One region of the Cobetia sp. AM6 genome, then DNA from elsewhere that is predicted to be linked to it. Evidence: riboswitches for the same ligand, from Rfam matches in the RefSeq annotation. Region 1 holds a riboswitch; the other holds the start of a gene.
What was found. A riboswitch is a leader RNA that binds a small molecule or an ion and turns the genes downstream of it on or off. The one in region 1 is predicted to bind thiamine pyrophosphate.
Positions count from the first base shown of each region.

Region 2: linked by a shared signal. The riboswitch ahead of thiC (phosphomethylpyrimidine synthase ThiC) and the one ahead of CLAM6_RS06145 (ABC transporter ATP-binding protein) in region 1 are both predicted to bind thiamine pyrophosphate.

Region 1 is NZ_AP021868.1:1,435,593-1,445,673, forward strand. It holds gene CLAM6_RS06135 (ABC transporter substrate-binding protein) at 86-1,390, opposite strand; gene CLAM6_RS06140 (ABC transporter permease) at 1,537-2,304, opposite strand; gene CLAM6_RS06145 (ABC transporter ATP-binding protein) at 2,301-3,053, opposite strand; TPP riboswitch at 3,112-3,225, opposite strand; gene CLAM6_RS06150 (hypothetical protein) at 3,411-4,376, shown strand; gene CLAM6_RS06155 (potassium/proton antiporter) at 4,514-6,223, shown strand; gene CLAM6_RS06160 (GGDEF domain-containing protein) at 6,421-7,545, shown strand; gene CLAM6_RS06165 (DEAD/DEAH box helicase) at 7,705-8,916, opposite strand; tRNA gene CLAM6_RS06170 (tRNA-Ser) at 9,139-9,229, opposite strand; tRNA gene CLAM6_RS06175 (tRNA-Ser) at 9,450-9,540, opposite strand; gene CLAM6_RS06180 (Bax inhibitor-1/YccA family protein) at 9,795-10,081, shown strand, end outside.
Region 2 is NZ_AP021868.1:3,194,705-3,204,785, forward strand. It holds gene CLAM6_RS13440 (MFS transporter) at 1-1,140, opposite strand, end outside; gene CLAM6_RS13445 (class I SAM-dependent methyltransferase) at 1,411-2,145, opposite strand; gene CLAM6_RS13450 (lysophospholipid acyltransferase family protein) at 2,477-3,511, shown strand; gene CLAM6_RS13455 (PQQ-dependent sugar dehydrogenase) at 3,582-4,916, shown strand; gene CLAM6_RS13460 (TIGR04283 family arsenosugar biosynthesis glycosyltransferase) at 5,318-6,130, shown strand; gene CLAM6_RS13465 (TIGR04282 family arsenosugar biosynthesis glycosyltransferase) at 6,147-6,848, shown strand; TPP riboswitch at 6,958-7,084, shown strand; gene tenA (thiaminase II) at 7,231-7,890, shown strand; TPP riboswitch at 8,051-8,191, shown strand; gene thiC (phosphomethylpyrimidine synthase ThiC) at 8,318-10,081, shown strand, end outside.

The sequences.
Region 1 (10,081 bases):
AACGCCCTGTCGGAGATTCCGACAGGGCGTTTTGCATGGGGCGCGCAAGCGCTCAGCGTTTCAAGAGCTCTGGGCGCTCAACGTCTCAGGGCGCGTTGACGTCGACGGCCAGGTGGCTCAGCGACTGGCGCTTCTTGATCATGCCGCGCTCGAACAGGAAGTCCTCGAAGTCACGGTAGCGGCCGGCATCCAGCGCGGCAGGACGCAGCGCGAAGCGCGGCAGGGTGGCGTACCAGGCTTCCTTGTTGAGCTCGGTATCCAGTGCCGGATCGGAGTCGCGGAACATCTCCCAGCCCTGGTCCGGGTGATTGATGATCCAGGCGGTGGCTTCGCCGACGGCGGCGAGGAAGCCGGCGTACTGGGCCTGCTTGCGCTCGTAGCTGTCGCTGTTGGCGACGAAGATCAGCTCGTCATAGGTCGGCACACCTTCTTCCTCGATGTAGAAGGCGCGGCCCTTGACGCCTTCCTGGGCCATCTGGGCCAGCTCGAAGTTGCGGAAGGCGCCGGTGACGGCATCGACCTTGCGCGTCAGCAGTGACGGCGTCAGCGAGAAGTTGACGTTGGTCAGCGTGATGTCATCCAGCGTCAGGCCGCTGTGCTGCAGCATGGTGGAGAGCAGCACTTCCTCGACACCGCCGACCGAGTAGCCGACCCGCTTGCCCTTGAGGTCGGCGATCGACTGGATGTCGCTGTCGGCGCGCACCACCACCACATTCAGCGGCGTGGCGACCAGGGTGCCGATACGCACCAGCGGCAGGCCCTGATCGATCTGCAGGTGCAGCTGCGGCTGATAGCTGATGGCGATGTCGACGCGCTCGGCGGCGGCCAGCTTGGGCGGCACGCTCGGGTCGGCGGGGGCGATCAGCTCGACATCCAGGCCGTGCTTCTTGAACAGGCCCAGCTCCTGCGCCAGCACCAGCGGGGCGTGACCGGGGTTGGTGTACCAGTCGAGCATGACCTTGAACTGTGTCAGCGGCTGCTCGGCGGTGGCAGCGTCCTTGGTAGCGTCATTGGCAACGTCCTTCGAGTCAGCATCAGCGCTCTGTTCGTCGCTGGCGGCTGGCGGGGCATCCGCGGCCGGTTCAGTACCGTTCTTCGCCTGTTCGGCGGCGCCGGCGGTCGCTTCCACGGCTTCCTGGCTTGCCACCGGCGCGGAGGCGGCCGAGTCACCGTTCACTCCGACCTCGGCCTGCTGGGCCACGATTTCCGGCGCTGACTGGGTGCTGGTGGCGGGTTCTGCCTCGGCGGCGTGGGCCGACATGGCGGTGGCTGGCAGGCTGCTCAGGCACAGCGTGGTCAGCAGGGTGGCGAAGGCGGTGGACAGCAGTGAGGCACGCGGTGAACGTGTCGGCTGCGCTTTGCGCCGTGGCGCCGATGACGAAAGAGACATGGCGGAGTTCCTTGTGATCACAGGGTAGTGGTGCTGCCGTTCGTGGGCGGCAGTCGTCAGGCTCATGCAATTTGTGTCGAGCGTCGTTGCGTCTTTCGGTTACGCGATCTTGCGGTCTTGCGGTAGTTACTCGAAGCCCCGGCGTGTCAGCTCAGGCGTGTCAGGCGGTCGCGGTGCCAGGGCATCAGGGCGCGCAGCAGCGCATCCAGCGAGAAATAGAGCAGCAGGGAGAAGGCGACCAGCACCAGCAGGGCGGCGAACATCAGGTCGATTTCCATGCGCGCGTTGGCGTTGAGCATCAGATAGCCCAGCCCCTGACTGGCACCGGCCCATTCCCCGATGACGGCGCCGATGGGGGCGGCGGTCGCGGCCATGCGAATGCCGGAGGCCAGTGCCGGCAGCGCGGCGGGCAACTGGATGTGGATCAGTCGGCGCCATGGGCTGGCGCCCAGGGTATGGGCAAGATCCAGCCAGCCCTGTCGGGTCTGGCGCAGGCCGTCGTAGCCGGTGGAGGCGACCGGGAAATAGATGATCAGCGTCGCCATCACCACCTTGGACAGCATGTCATAGCCGAGCCACAGCACCAGCAGCGGCGCGATCGCGAACAGCGGTATCACCTGACTGATCAGCAGCATCGGCAGCAGCGTGCGGCGCAGGCGGGGAATGAAGGCCAGCGCCAGCGCGGTGGCAAGGCCGAGCAGAATGCCCAGCACCAGCCCGGCCAGTATCTCGCTGATGGTGACGCCAGCGTGATGAGCCAGCAGCGGCACCTTCTGGATCAGCACCTCGAGCACGGCCTGCGGCGTGGGCAGAATGTAGGGCGGTACGGCGGTAACGGCAATGATCAGCTGCCACAGCCCCAGCAGGAGCAGCGCGCTGATGACGAGGTGACGCATGGCGTGCAGACGTTTCATGCGGTCTCCTCGCTATCACGCAGGCGGGCGATCAGTTGCGCCTGCGCCGGTGGCAGGGCCGGGTCATCCAGCGGCACCGGGCGTGCGGCGCCAAGCCCCGGCAGGCGTTCCAGCTCGGCGCCGTGACCCGGGAGGCTCGACGGGCGCAGCACCAGCAGTTGATCGGCGAGGCGCAATGCCTCCAGCGGGTCATGGGTCACCATCAGGACGGTGCGGCCCTTGAGCAGGCGGCTGGCCAGATCATGCAGCTCCAGACGGGTGATGGCATCCACCGCCGAGAACGGCTCGTCCATCATCACGACCGGCGCCTGCTGGTAGAGCGTGCGGGCGAGGGCGACGCGCTGGCGCTGACCGCCGGAGAGGGCGTCCGGCCAGGCCTGCTCACGGCCCTCAAGCCCGACCGCGGCCAGCAGTTCATGGGCAAGCTTGCGATTGCGCGGCCGCCGGCGCAGGTCATCGCCCAGCCACAGGTTGTCGATGACGCGCCGCCACGGCAGCAACAGGTCCTGCTGCGCCATCCAGGCCACGCGGTCGGTCAGCGGCTGACCGTCATCGGTGGCGAGATCGAGCTGGTGGAGGTCTGACATCTCAAGGCCGGCCAGCAGGCGCAGCAGCGAACTCTTGCCGCAGCCGGAGCGCCCCAGCAGTGCCGTCCAGCTACCGGCCTCCAGACGCGCGGAAATATCGCGGAACAGCGTGTGGCCGGCGTAATCGATTCGTGCGTTGTTGAGGGTGAGTCCCAGCGACACAGGCAATTCCGTGGTCAGGCGGCGTGCCGGCAGGAGGAAGCAGGTGACGCGCCGTGCAGGGCACGCGTCGGGGATTCCCTCCGCCGGTATCAACCGGATCAGGTTCCAGGGGTTGTCGCGCGACGTATCGCTGCGGCTCTCAGCCCATCCTCGGGCACCCCCATCCAGGCCGACAGTGTAACGTCACTGTCTTGCCGGTGTCTTGTCCGACGCGGGTCAGGGGCGGGGGGCGGGTCCAGTGGGCAGGGCAGAGGTGGGCAGGGCAGAGGTGGCGTGCGAAACGGACTATGCCGATGTGCCATGCCTTGGGTATGCTGAGGATTACTGTAACAAGACGTGTAGCCCAAGGAGATCATCATGCCCGACACACCGGATCTCTCGACCTGTTCCAGTTATCCCGTTCCCCCACGGCGGCCGAGCACGGCTGAGGCCGTGGGCGAGCCGCGTCCCGTGCCCAGGGGCTGGCCCGAGGAGTCACTGACCCGACGGCTCTCGACCTATCTGGGCCAGCCGCTCGAACCGCTGGCACTCGCCTGGCCGGATAGCGCCAACTGGCTATGGCGCCAGCGTGGCGGCACACCCGGCCTCATCAAGCTGGCGCGCACCGGCCCAGACCATGACCCCTTCTGGCGCGCCATGCGCGGGGTCTTCGGCGCCGATCGCTGGGCGACGCCGGAGGGTCTGACGCGACTGGCGGGCGCCTTGCCCGCGCGCCTGCCGATTCCGCCACTGCCCCTGACCTTTCTGGGGCGTCTCGATGGCGCGCCCATCTGGCACCTGCCATGGTCCAGCGGGCAGCCGAGCGATCTCAGCATCACTTTCTGTGAGCTGCTCGGCGACCAGCTCGGTCGCCTGCACCAGGACACGGTGTCGGGCTTCGGTCAGCCGCTGGCGCAGCCGATGCCGCTGTTGCACTGGAATACCCGCGTCACGCGCTTTCTCGCCCATCACCCGCGTCGCGCGGAGCTTGGCACGCTGCTCAAGCGCACCTTCCCGGCACCGACTCGCGCGGTGTGGTGTCTGCCGGACATGCGTGCCGATCAATACCTGTGCGCCGCCACCGGCTGGGTATGGAGCGATTGGGAGGCGCTGGTGTGGGCGCCGATCGAGTTCGACTGGGCGCTGGTGGAGTTGCTGCTGGAAACGCCGGAGCAGCGTCAGGCCTTCATGAAGGGCTATTCGCGCCATGGGCGCATGATCGATCTCGATGGCCAGCGTGAACTGTGTCGTGCGCTGTTGTGGGCGATGGAGGCCTTCGGTCCGCGGTCCTATGCTGAGCTTGCGGCAGCCCCTGCCTGGGTCTCGCCGCGCAGCCTGGCGTGAAATCCGCGTGCTGCACGCTGCAAGTACATGAAAGGTGTGAAATTTCTCTGCAGCCCCATCGCTGACATGGAATACTGTGGGTGAGTCGTCGTGGACGTCACTCGAGATCTGATGTAGGGCTTGGCGGGGGAGCACTCGTGGTAGAGAACCTGAATTATTATTTCTTGCTGGCAGGCACGCTGATCGCCTTGAGCGTGTTGGCCAGCCGCGTCTCGGCGCGTCTTGGCATGCCGCTGCTACTGCTGTTCCTCGGCCTTGGCATGCTGGCGGGTGAAGATGGCGTACTGGGCATCCAGTTCGACGACGCCTCATCCGCTTACATGATCGGTAACCTGGCGCTGGCGCTCATTTTGCTCGACGGCGGCCTGCGCACGCGGCTGTCCACGTTTCGTGCCGGCCTGAAACCGGCGCTGGTGCTGGCCACCGTCGGGGTCTTCATGACCAGTGGTCTGGTGGGCCTTCTGGCCATGTGGCTGTTTGATCTCACCCTGATCGAAGGCCTGCTGGTCGGGGCCATCGTCGGCTCCACCGATGCCGCGGCGGTCTTCTCGCTGCTGGGCGGTCAGGGCGTTCACCTCAATGAACGTGTCGGTGCGACGCTGGAAATCGAGTCCGGCACCAACGACCCGATGGCGATCTTCCTGACCATCACGCTGGCCGAGATCCTGACCGGTCAGCTCTCCGGCGTCGCGTCGGGCATCATGAGCTTCCTGCTGCAGTTCGGTGTCGGCGCCGCCATGGGGATCGCCGGCGGCTGGTTGATCGCCCGTCTGATGCGCTATCTGGACCTCGCGCCCGGCCTCTATTCGCTGCTGGCGCTGGCGCTGGGTCTGAGCCTGTTCGCCACCACCAACGAGATGGGCGGCAGTGGTTTCCTTGCCATCTATCTGTGCGGCCTGATGATCGGCAATCACCCCGGCCGGCATCTGGAGCACATCCTGCCGGTGCATGATGGCCTGGCGCATCTCTCGCAGATCGTGCTGTTCCTGATGCTGGGCCTTCTGGTCTCGCCCTCGACCATGCTGCAGTTCGCGCTGCCGGCCGCCATCCTCAGCGTGGCGCTGATTCTGGTGGTGCGCCCGCTGGCGGTCATCCTGTGTCTCAAGCCGTTCTTCCGCTTCCGCTGGCGCGAGCTGTGGTTCATCAGCTGGGTCGGGTTGCGAGGGGCGGTGCCGATCGTGCTGGCGATCTTCCCGGTGATCACCGGGGTCGAGAATGCCGGTCTCTACTTCAATGTCGCCTTCTTCGTGGTCATCATCTCGCTGCTGGTGCAGGGCTCGTCGCTGGCGCCGATGGCGCGCAAGCTGCGGGTGGTGGTGCCGCCGGGCGCACAGCCCAGTCGCCGCAACCTGCTCGGCATCATGCCGGTCAATGACTACGAGATGCTGGTCTATCGCGTCGACAACACGGCGCTGGAAGGCGTGGCGCTGCGCATGCTGCGCTTCCCGTCGGGGGCCAAGGTCGGGGCGCTGTTCCGCAACAAGGTGCTGATCCACCCCAAGGGCAGCACCTGCCTGCATCAGCAGGATGTGCTGTGCGTGGTGGGGCGCTCGTGTGATGTGCCGAGCCTCAACCGCATGTTCAATGGCGAGAGTCTGCAGCACGAGCAACGCGCCTTCTTCGGGACCTTCACGCTGGAAGGCGATGCCAACATGCAGGATATCGCCGATGTCTACGGCTTGACGCTCTCCCAGGGCGAGCACCACCTGACCATCGCCGAGTTCATCACCCGTCGAGTCGGCGGGGTGCCGGTGGTCGGCGACGATGTCGACTGGCATGGCATCCACTGGGTGGTGAACGAGGTGGAAGGCAATCGCATCACCAAGGTCGGCCTGCGACTGCACTGAGCCTGAATCCGTGTCAGGGCCTGAGCCTGTGTCTGCACCTGAGCCTGCGCTTCACACACTACGACGCCCCCATTGCACTGCGTGTAATGGGGGCGTCGTGTTTGGACTCATCAATATCGTATTCTGTTGATGTCAGGCCAATTTGTCCGTGACAGCGCCTGGCCACCGATTGTGGCCAGCGACAAGGAGGTGACTACATGGCCAGCCCACATCCTCATCTCGCGGGCTTTCTGCGACGATTCGAGCAATTCCCGCCCGGGCTCACGGCGGATGAGAAGACCTTTCATGCCACCTTCAACGTGGTCTACGTGCTGGCGGTCAGTTGCCATCTGCTCTACGCCATCCTGCTGTTGTGGCTGGGCGAGATGGGCATTCTGGCGCTGAATCTGGCGATGCTGATCGTCGATCTGGTCTGTCTGCAGCTGCACCGTGCTCGCCGTGAAGCCCTGGCGGCCACGCTGATGGCACTGGGCACCTGCGCGCAGATCAGCTTCTCGCTGCGCTATTTCGGCTCGGAAGCCGGGTTCGACTACTTCTACTTCGGCGCCTTGCTGTGCATCTACTCGATCCGCATGTCGTTCATGCTGCGCGTTCTGCTGTGCGCCGCCTGCCTGAGCATGCCGCTGCTGGCCTACATCATCCTGATGCTGGAAGGGCCGGCCAATCCGCTGCCCGACGGCTGGATGCTGGCATTTCGCATCATCAATCTGGGCGTCTTGACCATCTTCTTCACGCTGGTGCTGGTGCAGATGGGCTGGTCGGTGGAGCGCCTGCAGCAGCGTTTCGAGGCGGGAGGGCGCTTCGATGCGCTGACCGGCGCCCTGAGTCGCGCCGAGCTGGTCGACAGCGGGCGTGGCATGTTGATCAACAACGGGGCGCTGAGCGTGATGATGGTGGATATCGACCATCTGGCGCTGATCAACGAGACCTGGGGGCGCCAGGCCGGTGATCAGGTGCTCAAGGAGCTGGTGCGGCGCATGCGCAGCATCCTGCGCGGGGAGGACCTGGTCGGGCGCTATGGCGGCGAGGAGTTCGTGCTGTTGTGCCCGGGGCTGCATGGCGAGCGCGTCGATCAGGTGGCAGAGCGCCTGTGCAAGGGCGCCTCGGCGTTGCCGTTCGTCATCAATGACGGCCTCAACAGTCTGGATGTCAATCTGTCGATCGGTGTCGCCCAGCGCCAGTCTGGCGACAAGGACCTGGAAGGCCTGATCGCCAAGGCCGACGTCAATCTGTTCCGTGCCAAGCAGGACGGCGGCAATGGCTTCGTCAGTGACACCCAGCTGGGCCCCGTGGGTGGGCCGGGCATCGCCGCCATCAATTGAGCGCAATTCACTGCGCGCAGAGTTTTGTGCACAGAGGTTTGCGTATAGAGATTTGCGAACAAAGCTTGGTATACAACCCAGCACGCCCCCGGAGAATGACATTCATGTCTCCGGGGGCGTGCGTGTGTCAGGGCGTCATCAGGCTTGCCCTGAGAAGAGTCAGCGGCGGTTGGGCTGGCGACGACGGCCCTTGTTTGCGGACTTGGGGGCGTAGTCGCTGTTCGAGGCCGGTACCGCGAGCTTGGGCGCAAAGCCTTCCACGACTTCGCGCGTCACGAAATAGCCCAGGTGCTGCTCGATGGCGCACAGATTTCGGAAGTCATCACGCGAGACCAGCGAGATGGCTTCACCGCTGGCCCCGGCGCGACCGGTACGCCCGATGCGGTGGACATAATCCTCGGCGGCGTCCGGCAGGTCATAGTTGACCACACGCTGCAGGTCATCGATGTCGATGCCCCGCGCGGCAACGCCGGTAGCCACGAGATACTTGATGGTGCCGGCCTTGAAGTCGGCCAGTAGCTGCTCGCGCATTGCCTGGCTGCGACCGCTGTGGAAGGACTCGGCAGCGATGTCACGCTTCTCCAGCTGACTGACCAGCTTGGCGGCGCCACGCTTGGTCTCGATGAAGATCAGCGCCTGCTGCCACTGTTTCTCGTGAATCAGGTGGCTCAGAAGGGCGGACTTGAACTCCTTGTCGACCGTGATCAGATACTGGCTGATATCCGGCGCGGTGACGTTCTCCGGTGCGACCATGATCTCGACGGCGTCCGTCACTGCGGTCTTGGCGAGCACACGCACCTGGGCCGAGAGCGTAGCCGAGAACAGCAGGTTCTGGCGCTCCCTGGGCAGCTTCTCGACGATCTTGTTGATGTCGGCGATGAAGCCCATGTCGAGCATGCGGTCCGCTTCGTCGATGACGAGGGTGCGTGTCTCGTCGAGATGGATCGCGCGGCGGGTCAGCATGTCCAGCAGGCGGCCGGGCGTTGCCACCAGGATGTCCACGCCCTCGATCAGGCGTTGTTGCTGGGGTTCGATCTCCACGCCGCCATACATCGCCATGGAGCTGACTTCCAGATACCTGGAGTAGTGCTGGATGTTGTCTTCGACCTGAATCGCCAGCTCCCGCGTCGGTGTCAGGATGACGGCATGTACGCGCTTGGCACGCACCTTGGGCGCCTGCTGCAGGGTCTGCAGGATGGGCAGCACGAAGCTTGCCGTCTTGCCGGTACCCGTCTGGGCGGCGGCGATCAGGTTGTCACCGGCCAGTACGACGGGGATCGCCTTCTCCTGGATGGGAGTCGGGGTCTGGTAGCCTTGCTCGGTGACGGCCTTGACGATGGAATCGCTCAAACCAAGGGCAGAAAATGGCATGGTGTCTCGACTTGTCTAGAGGGGGAGGGGCAAGCGCACATTCTGCGGCAAGGAATGTCTGGCGCAGTGATGCTCACTGTAGCCGAAAGTTCGCTGACGGCCCGGCGCATCATTGGCCATCGCTGCTCAGGCAGGGTAGCGAAGTGGCGGCGATGGGCGCTGCGCGGCAACAATGAAAAAGCCCCGCCTACCTGAAGTAGACGGGGCTTTCGGAATTCAAGGTGGTGGAGGGACAGGGATTCGAACCCTGGGTAGGCTATTAACCTACGCCGGTTTTCAAGACCGGTGCATTCAACCGCTCTGCCATCCCTCCGACTCACGGAGCGAAATACTACCGAACCTGATGAGAATAGCAAGGGGTAGGCGAAGAAAAATCTTCGGAAAAGCCATCGCGGACAATCACTTGCAGCAGGATGGCGCCGGGGTGAGGCCGCCGGAGCCGCCTGCTGGCACCAGACCATGAATCATGGTCATGACTCAGGCCACGAAAAAGCCCCGCCTACCTGAGGTAGACGGGGCTTTCGGAATCAAGGTGGTGGAGGGACAGGGATTCGAACCCTGGGTAGGCTATTAACCTACGCCGGTTTTCAAGACCGGTGCATTCAACCGCTCTGCCATCCCTCCGACTCACGGGATGAAATACTACGGATTTTTCAGTCAGGGTCAAGGACTTGGCGTAAATTTCCTTGTCGTTCAGATGCTTGAAAGGTCGTACATGCCACAATGGCCGCGGAGACTGACGATGTCGTTGCCTTGCACGCGCCGGATGGTTGCCTCAATAGGGCTTTTCATCGTTCTGTCTCTTGATTAGGCAAACCCCTGAGGGCATGCTGGGGTCAAATCGATGAATCCATCGTAGCAACCTGAGGATAGACACCATGGCTAACAGCTCCTGGCAGGTCTCGCAGGATACCGCGAGCCGCTCGCTCAGTACTCACAAGGTACTGCGCAACACTTACATGATGCTGGCAATGACGCTGCTGTTCTCCGCGCTGACCGCTGGCGTGGCGATGAGCATGGGCGTCGGCCGCATGAACATCTTCGTGCTGCTGATCGGTGCCTACGGCCTGATGTTCCTGGTCCACAAGACCGCGAACTCCACCGCCGGCATCTTCGCGACCTTCGCCTTCACCGGCTTCATGGGCTTCACGCTCGGCCCGGTACT
Region 2 (10,081 bases), 1.8 Mb from region 1:
CATCACGCGTCGCCAGACGAAGAAGAGCAGCATGCCGCCACCCATCACCGCCAGACTCAGCGCCATGCCGGGCATCGCGCCCATCTCGGCCATCGGCAGCGAAACCGCCGGCGGCGACAGGGTCGACCCCACCGCGTTGATCAACAGCAGGCCCTGGCTCATGCGCACCAGGGCACCGGCGGGCGCACGGTCGGCGGCATGGCTGACCGCCACCGGATAGAGCGTGAAGGCGGCACCGCCGAGCAGGAACAGCACCGTCAGCTGGGCGATGCCCTCGCGCGCCGGCCCCATCAGCAAGGCGGCAAAGCCGACGATGGCGATCGACAGGATGATCAGCACCTGCTGGCGATCGTGGCTGTCAGACCAGCGGCCGATGGGGTATTGCAGCAGCATGCCGCCGAGAATCACCAGCGCCATGCGCTGACCGATCTCCGCGGTGCTCAGGGTGCCGCCATCGCCCAGCGCCAGAGGCAGCAGGCTGTAGATGACCGCCACCACCAGTCCCGAGGCCAGACAGCCGAACACGCCCGTCGGCGTGATGCGAATCAGGCGCCACGGGCTCAGGGGTTCGGACTGTTCGATCAGCGGCGAGACACGCGGCAGCAGCACCAGCGGCAATACCGAGGCCGCCGCCAGCATCGCCACCAGCATGAAGGCCGCCTCGAGACTCAGCATGGCGGTCACGCCCAGCAGCAGCTGACCGAGCACCCCCGCGCCGTAGAGCACGATCATGTAGAGCGCCAGCAGACGCCCGCGCACGGCGGGGTCGGCGGCGCTCAGCAGCCAGCTCTCGATGACCAGATACACTCCGACCAGCGACCAGCCGATCATCATGCGCAGCAGGAACCACACCACCGGATGATCGCCCAGCCCCATGGCCAGTGCCGCGACCGCCACCAGCGAGGCGAAGCCGGCATAGGCGCGGATATGGCCGATGCGCAGCAGCAGGCGGTCGTTGACCAGCGCGCCGAGCCCGAGGCCCAGATAGTAGGCCGAGCTGATCAGGCCGATCGCCTCGCTCGAGACGCCGGCGGCAGACAGCCGCAACGGGACCAGCGAGGTCAGCATGGCGTTACCGATCCCCAGCAAGGCAAGGCCGAGCAGGGGCGCAAGGGACATCAACAGCAGATGACGGGGCATGACCAGATCCTCGGCCGGCCGCCAGTCAGCGATCAGCCAATGCCGCAAGGTGCGGATATCGTCGGGAGGGGGAATTTGCCCTGCGAGAATACGTCAAGGCGCGGGCAATATAGTGACAGTCCGCGCCAAATCCAAGCCTTTTTGCGTCATTTGGCGACAATGGCGTCTGGCATGTCGCTGCGCCCTGTCTAGCGCCCTATTCATGCCCTGTCCCGCGCCCTATCCATGCCCTGTCCCACGCCCTGTCCCGCGCCCTGCTCCACGCCCTTGTCAGGCGGGTTGGGGCACGCGGAAGATGACGCTGTCGTTGGCGACCTGCTCAAGCTCGAGTCCGTGCGTGCGCGCAAGCCAGGCAAAGGTCGCCGGGCTGAACAGGCACACATGCGTCGGATCGCGCAGGTAGTGCCAGCGCCTGAGCGCCTCCGGGTCATCCGAGGCGGGCTGCGTCATCACCCCCAGCAGGCCGCCGGGCTTGAGGCAACGCAACCACTGGCGGAAGACCTCGCCCGGCGCGTAGAGATGCTCGATCACCTCGGTGCTGACGATGAAGTCATGCTGGCGGGTGAGCGCTGACGGGTTCGGATGATAATAGAGGTCGTGCAGCGCCATCGGATGGCCCGCCTCCTCGAACATCTGCGCCAGGGCAGGCCCCGGCCCACAGCCGAAATCGAGCCCGCTGGCACCGGCCGCGAGCCGCTCGCACATCGGCGTGAAGAGCTTGGCCAGGAAACTTCGATAGCGCGGGTCTGCCGGGTCATTCTCGTGCTGGTCGTAGATATCCTGCTCCGCCCTGGCATCCAGGCGCTGGGACGGCGCCAGATACAGCAGATGACATTCCGGGCAGCGCAGGTAATCGCGCTCGTCGGCGGGCGGTCGCTGACCGGTCTCGGGGCATGGCCTGCGTCGCTGTACCAGGTGCAGTACATGCTGGCTCTGGGACGCCTCACACAGCGGGCAGACAGTATCTGAAGGCGGATAGGGAACGGGGGAATCAGGGGCTGACATCAGGGCTCCGCGGCAAGGGACACTGGCGATGAGGATCGATGTCACCACACGACTGGCGGTGACAACTCGCCGCCACGCGCGACACCACGGCGGCTGGGGTGATTCCGCAGCAGGTGAACGTATCGAAGGTGGCGACTGTCTGAGTGCTGAATGATACCCCGCGCCAGTGTCTGGCGCCTGCCACGATGGAGCCTGCAGGCACCGCCCCCCTCTGGCACAATGAGCATCATTCGAGTGCGGCACCGCGACACCTGACGATGTCACGGCGCCTGCCTTCGCGTCAGACAGGCGCGATCTTTCACGCCAGACCACCGGAACTTCACGTGTGACGATGGACAAGACTCTCAAGCGGTTCGAACAGGCCATGGAACAGCGCCTGACTCCTCTCAAGGCCAACTCCGTGGCCTGTCTGTGGCAACGACTGTCCGGGCTCAGCACCCGCCAGCTCTGGTGGCTGGCGCGCCCGTTGGCGCGTGTGGTGCAGCTGTGCAATCCCCGTGAGCGCCGGGTCACGCGCCAGAATCTGGGCCAGGCCTTCCCGCAGCTCGACAAGCAGGCGCGCGCGCGTCTGGCGAGCGACAGCCTCGCGCATTCCACCGCCACCATGCTGGAACTGGGCAAGGTGTGGCTGGGCGATGAAGACGCCGTGCGCGATTCGATTCTCGAGGTCCACGGCCGCAACCTGCTCGATGAGGCGCGCGCCGAGGGGCGCGGCGTCATCGTGCTGGCGCCGCACTTCGGCAACTGGGAAGTGCTCAACTTCTGGCTCTCCAGCCATTTCCCGTTCACCGCCATGTACGAGCCGCCCAAGTTCGAACGCCTCGACCCGATCATCCGCAATGGCCGTGAGCGCATGGGTGCGAACCTGGTGCCCACCAACTCGCGTGGCGTCGCTGCCTTGCTCAAGGCACTCAAGCGCGCCGAAGCGATCGGCATACTGCCGGATCAGGAGCCGGGCCGTGGCAGCGGCGTCTTCGCCGACTTCTATGGCCGCCCCGCCTATACCGCCACCCTGCTGCCCAAGCTGGTGGCGAGAACCGATGCGCGCGTCGTCACCGGTGTCGCCCAGCGTCTGGAAGATGGCCATGGCTTCGCCATCCACTTCCTCGCTGCGGATGAGGGAGTCTATTGCGAAGAGGAAGTCGCCTCGGCACGCGGGGTAAATGCCTCGGTGGAAGCGGCGATCGCCTTGGCGCCGGCCCAGTATCAGTGGGAATACAAGCGCTGGCGCAAGAGCCCACAGGAAATGGAGCAACAACCGGGCTGGCAGGAAGCCCGCTTCTACGCGCGCACCTATTCCTTCTTCTCGCTCAAGGGCTGGCGCCGCTATTTCAAGCATCGCCGCAAGGCCAGCAAGCGCGGCTGAGGGCAACACTGGCGGACCAAGCCATCAGCTCCCAGACTGAATGCGCATGGCTCAATGACAGGAGGCACGGATGCCGATCGAGACTCACGCCGCTCACCTCACAAGCGCATCCCTGTCCCGGGTGGTGCCGGCACACCTGATGACAGGCTTGGCGACAAGGTTGGCAACAAGAGTGGCGACACGCCTGGTCGCAAGTGCCGCGGCGGCCTGTCTCGCATTGTCTCTGCCAGCCCAGGCAGAGACAGAGGCCCCTTCCTCACTGTCGCTGGTGAGCGCTCAGCAAGTGCCCAGCGATGCCCCAGCGCTCAAGCTGCCTGCGGGCGCCACGCTCGAGCGGCTGACCTCGCTCGACAGTCCACGCATGCTGCACCTCACTGATGCTGGCGAGCTGCTGATCGGTTCGCGGGCCGAGCGTGTCTATCGCGCTCAGCTGATGCCGGACGGCAACCTCTCTGCCGTGAAGACGCTTGTCGAACTGTCGGGCTACCCTCACTCGCTGGTGGTGCGCGGTGACAAGCTCTACGTCGCGACCACTGCAGCCTTGCTGGTCGCCAACTATTCACGTGGCGAGTCTCTCACCCGCGATGACTTTCGTGAGCTGATCGCCATGCCCGGCGGCGGTGGCCACAACTCGCGCACCTTGAGTCTCGGGCCGGATGGCGGCCTCTATCTGGCGCTGGGCATCCAGGGCAATTGCTCGAATCAATACCTCGCAGGCAGCGAGCAAGGCTACTCCTTCAGTGAACGCCGCGGCGGCGTGCTGCGCCTTGAGGAATCCGGCGATGCGCCGCACTGGCAGTCATGGGCCAGCGGGCTGCGCAACCCGGTGGGCCTCGCCTGGCAGCTGGGCATGGAAGGTGAGCCGCGCCTGCTGGCCACCAACAACGGCCCCGACCACTGGGGCTATGAGCAACCCCGCGAACTGGTGGTTGCTGCCCGCGAAGGCAGCTTCCATGGCATGCCCTGGTATCAGTGGGTCGATGGCCGCTGGCAGAAAGATGACTGCATCACGAGCGATTCACCGCGCAAGCGTGACGAGATTGCAGCGCCGCTGGCCGAGATCCCCGCTCGCAGTGCGCCGATGGGAATCGCGGTGGTACCGCCAGAGCATCCACTGGCTGCAGACATGGATGTAGTGGTGGCAGTCCACGGCAGCTGGGGCACGGCGCCCTCCGGCAACGCCGCGGGCGACCCGGCCAGTCGCCGTGAGCCTCGCCTGCTGGGCCTCAAGCTGGCGACGCCAGACACTGAAGCACGCCTGGTGCCGGTACTGACCGGTCTGCAGGACAGCAGCAGCGGTCAGCGCTGGATTCGCCCGCTCGATGTCCTGTTCGGCCCTGATGGCAGCCTGTACTTCACCTCGGATAGCGGCGCGGCTGGCCTCTATCGCCTCACCTTCGATTGATGGCCTGACCTCCAGCAGAACGGGCTTTTGAGAAGCGAGGCCTTGGCCCTTATTCACGCGCTCTTTCCAAGCCCTCTATCCAGGCCCTCTCTTCAGGCTCTCTTTCCAGGAGCTGCCTGGCAGAGGGCCTATGGAGAGGGCCTATGAATGCAGCGCTTGCCTGCTGCAGACTCAGAAAACCTGCCGTTCATGCCCCGCCTTCGAATTACAGAAATGTAGTCCTGTGCCCTCGCATGCACCCAATGGCCAGCTAGGCATTGTGTGGCCATGGAGCGACACTGGGTCGACGCCAAGCGTTTATTGAACGATGACGCGCTGAGAGAGCGTATCTCGCTCGTGCATCCAGCCTACGAACTCCTGCGTATGATCCAACGAATACGCCATCGTCGGAGCCTGCCGCCATGAACCAGCAGCCACCCCCAGCATCACGGACGCCCGCCAACCGGGACTCCCTGTCGAGCACATGCACGCACCTGACGCGCGCTCCCTGGCTGAGCATCGTGATGCCGGTGCATGACGAGGCAGCCGGCATCGTGCAAACCCTGATTGCCCTGAGTCGCCTGCGCGCGGGCGGTGACTGTGAAGTGATCGTGGTGGATGGCGGCTCGACGGATGGCACCCCCTCACTGGCCCGACCGCTGTGTGATGCCGTGCTGAGCAGTGAGCCGGGCCGGGCACGCCAGATGAATGCCGGAGCCGCGCGTGCACGCGGAGAATGGCTGCTGTTTCTGCATGCCGATACCGACTTGCCCGACAATACGCTGGCATTGCTCAAGGAGGCCGTCACGACGCATCGCCGCAGCGACTGGGGCCGTTTCGATGTCAGCATCAAGGGCGAGTCGCCGTGGTTACCGATGATCGCCGCCATGATGAATCTGCGCTCGCGGCTGACCAGCATCAGCACGGGGGACCAGACCCAGTTCGTGCAGCGCTCGACCTTCGAGGCCATCGGCGGCTTTGCCGACATGCCACTGATGGAAGATATCTGGCTGAGTGCCCAGCTCAAGCATCTGACCCCGCCAATGAACCTGACGGCGCGCGTCACGACCAGCGGTCGACGCTGGGAGACCCACGGCGTATGGCGCACCATCGTCAAGATGTGGGGACTGCGGCTGGCGGCCTGGTGTGGCGTCTCCCCTGCACGCCTGGCACGTCTCTACGGCTATCGCGCCGCGGCGCAGGCCTGTGAGCAGCGCGGCATGCCCCATGCGTGATACGGCGTTGCCTACCTTGCCCACAGCTGATGCCGCGTCAGAGGTGCGCCCGACTCTCATCATCTTCGGTCGCCTGCCCATCGCCGGCCACTGCAAGACACGTCTGATCCCCGCACTCGGCCCCGAGGGCGCAGCTCGACTCTATGCGCGGATGCTGAGCCATATCGTTGACCACGCCTGCGCCGCGCGCCTCGGCAAGGTCGTGGTGATGCTGACGCCCCCTGCCGAGTCGTCGAGTCAGGCACCTGAACAGGCGGCTCTGCGGGCAGCGCTGGAAGCCCGGCTGCGAAGCGTTGTCGATGCCACTGCCGACCTCACCTTCGAGGCACAGCCGCAGGGGGAGCTCGGTGAGCGAATGTCCCGGGCCATGGCCCGACATCTGCCCGAGGGGCCGGTATTGCTGATGGGCTCCGACCTGCCAGCGCTGGATAGCCAGCGGCTGCGCGAGGCAGCCCACAGACTGCGCACTCACGACGCGGTGCTGCAGCCCACCGAAGATGGCGGCTATGGCTTGATCGGCCTCAAGGCGCCCTGCCCGCAAGCCTTCCTGCTGCCCCGCTGGAGCCATGCCCATGTCTGCCGGGACACTCTGGCGCTGCTGGCACGGGCGGGGAGAACGGCCGCTTGCCTGCCGATCAGCTGGGATGTCGATGAGCCACGTGACCTTGCGCGACTGGCGCGCCACCTGCCGGCGCTCATGGCCGACCTTGCCGCTTGAGGCTCTTCACAGGTTCGGCATGCCTCCCAAAGTCGTATGCATTTTTGCTCACACTGCCCTTCTTCTGCGCCTCAGGGCTGTTACACTCGCTGCATCGTGACTCACATGTCACAGCTTGACGGGGTGCCGGTAAGACCGGCTGAGATGTCATGCGCAGGCGATGTTCTTGCGTGAATGACGATCCCGCCGAACCTGATCCGGCTAGTACCGGCGTAGGGATCAAGCGCGAAGCGATGCCACTCGATATCGTCACCACTTTCTCACGGTGACTGTCGGCACCTCCCCCGCTTTTCCCCTGCTCCTGTTCCGGTACTGGCCACGCTTGCGCCAGAGACCTGCCGCCCCATCACGGGTCGTCAGCACGCTCACCGAGGGATGCGTCATGCCTAGTTTCAACGACCTGACCAGTGCCTGCGCCGAAGAATGGCGTGACTATCTCGAGCACGACTTCGTTCGCCAGCTGGGCGAAGGTCGTCTGCCGGAGGAGTCCTTCCGCCATTACCTGCAGCAGGACTACCTGTTCCTGATCCACTTCGCACGCGCCTGGGCGCTGGCCGCCTACAAGAGCCGCACCCTCGCGGAGCTGCGTCAGGCCACGGCCAGTCTCGACACCATCCTCAATACCGAGCTCGATCTGCATATCGGCTACTGCAGCGAGTGGGGCATCAGCGAGGATGACCTGAGCGAGCTGCCGGAATCCCGCGCCACCCTGGCCTATACCCGTTACGTGCTCGATTGCGGCCAGCGCGGCGACCTGCTCGATCTGCACGTGGCGCTCGCGCCCTGCCTGATCGGCTACGGCGAGATCGCCGAGTGGCTGCTCGATCAGGACACCACCGAGATCGAGAACAACCCGTACGCGGACTGGATCGCGATGTACTCAAGCGATGACTTCAAGGAAGCCGTCGAAGCCGAGCGTGAATGGCTGGATGCGCGCCTCTCGGAGGTCTCGGAGCGCCGACTGGGTGAACTGGTCGATGTCTTCCGGGACGCCACGCGACTCGAGATCGACTTCTGGCAGATGGGCCTCGATCGCGCTTGAGGCATCACAGACTGACGTCCCGGCACTCGCCATGAGCCGCTCGGGATGACGCCATCCCCCATGGATGGCACGACTGACAGGCCAACAGAGCCTGGATGCGAGAATGCTCCCCGTGGCAAGCCTGACGCTTCGGGCAACACCCTCTCGCATTGAAATCTGAACACGCTTGACGGGGTGCCGGTGGAACCGGCTGAGATCCTGCATGCATGCTTCGCCGCCCTGACGCGCGAGCTTGCCAGCAAGGGGTCCCGTGGAACCTGAACCGGTTAGGACCGGCGTAGGAATCAAGCTGATGGCCAGCCGCTGCGCGCGGCCGCCTCGCTCCCGGGCCACCTGCTGGCAAGGAGTCGGCGACGACCATCCTCTCCCTGCGCACGGTCTTCCCATGATGACGTCAGCCGTGACGTCGCCCTTTGAGGAGACCTGCATGAGCACTGCCCCGACGACACAAGACCCGCAAGCCACCAACGCCGCCGAGTCACCGCTCGCCTCGCAGCCTGAGGCTGCCCCCAAGGCACGCGCGCGCGCCGGTCGCAAGGATGGCAGCCGCCATCTCGCCAGCGAAGCACGAGTCGACGCCGCCGCCATCGCGCCGCTGAGCGGCTCGCGCAAGATCTATATCGAAGGCTCCCGTCCGGACATCCGCGTGCCCATGCGCGAGATCGGCTGCTCGCCGACCCAGACCTCCAGCGGCCTGGAAGAGAACCCGCCGATCGTCGTCTACGATACCTCCGGCCCCTATACCGATCCGGCGGTCGAGATCGACATCCGCCGGGGTCTGGCGCCGCTGCGCGAGAAGTGGATCGAGGAACGCGGTGATACCGAACAGCTCAATCAGCTGAGCAGTGAATATGGCCGCGTGCGCCAGGCCGACCTGCGTCTGTCGTCCCTGCGCTTCGAGCTGGACCACCGCCCGCGTCGTGCCCTGCCGGGCAAGAATGTCACCCAGCTGCACTACGCGCGTCAGGGCATCATCACGCCGGAAATGGAATACATCGCGATTCGCGAGAATCAGCGTCGTATCGCGCTGCGTGAGGAATATCAGGGCAGCGAATCCGTCGAGAGCATTCTGGGCCACCAGCATCCGGGCCACAGCTTCGGCGCCAACCTGCCCGACGAGATCACCGCCGAATTCGTGCGTGAGGAAGTCGCGCGCGGCCGCGCCATCATTCCCGCCAACATCAATCACCCGGAAAGCGAGCCGATGATCATCGGTCGCAATTTCCTGGTGAAGGTCAACGGCAACCTGGGCAACTCGGCGGTCACCTCCTCCATCGAGGAAGAGGTCGACAAGATGACCTGGGCGATCCGCTGGGGTTCCGACACCGTGATGGACCTCTCGACCGGCGCCAACATCCACGAGACCCGTGAATGGATTCTGCGCAACTCTCCCGTGCCCATCGGCACGGTGCCGATCTATCAGGCGCTGGAGAAGGTCGATGGCGTGGCCGAGAACCTCGACTGGGAGATCTTCCGCGACACGCTGATCGAGCAGGCCGAGCAAGGCGTCGACTACTTCACCATCCACGCCGGCGTCCTGCTGCGCTATGTGCCGCTGACCGCCAGCCGCGTGACCGGCATCGTCTCGCGCGGCGGCTCGATCATGGCCAAGTGGTGTCTGGCGCATCACGAGGAAAGCTTCCTCTATCGCCACTTCGAGGACATCTGCGAGATCTGCAAGGCCTACGACATCAGCCTGTCACTGGGCGATGGCCTGCGCCCGGGCTCGGTGGCCGATGCCAATGACGCCGCCCAGTTCGGTGAGCTCGAGACACTCGGCGAGCTGACCAAGATCGCCTGGCAGCACGATGTCCAGGTCATGATCGAGGGCCCGGGTCACGTGCCGATGCACCTGATCAAGGAGAACATGGACAAGCAGCTCAGCGAGTGTGACGAGGCGCCCTTCTACACCCTCGGCCCGCTGACCACCGACATCGCCCCGGGCTACGACCACATCACCTCCGGCATCGGCGCCGCGATGATCGGCTGGTTCGGCTGCGCCATGCTCTGCTACGTGACCCCCAAGGAGCACCTGGGCCTGCCCAACAAGGACGACGTCAAGACCGGCATCATCACCTACAAGATCGCCGCGCATGCCGCCGATCTGGCCAAGGGTCACCCGGGCGCGCAACGCCGTGACAATGCGCTCTCCAAGGCGCGCTTCGAGTTCCGCTGGGAAGACCAGTTCAAT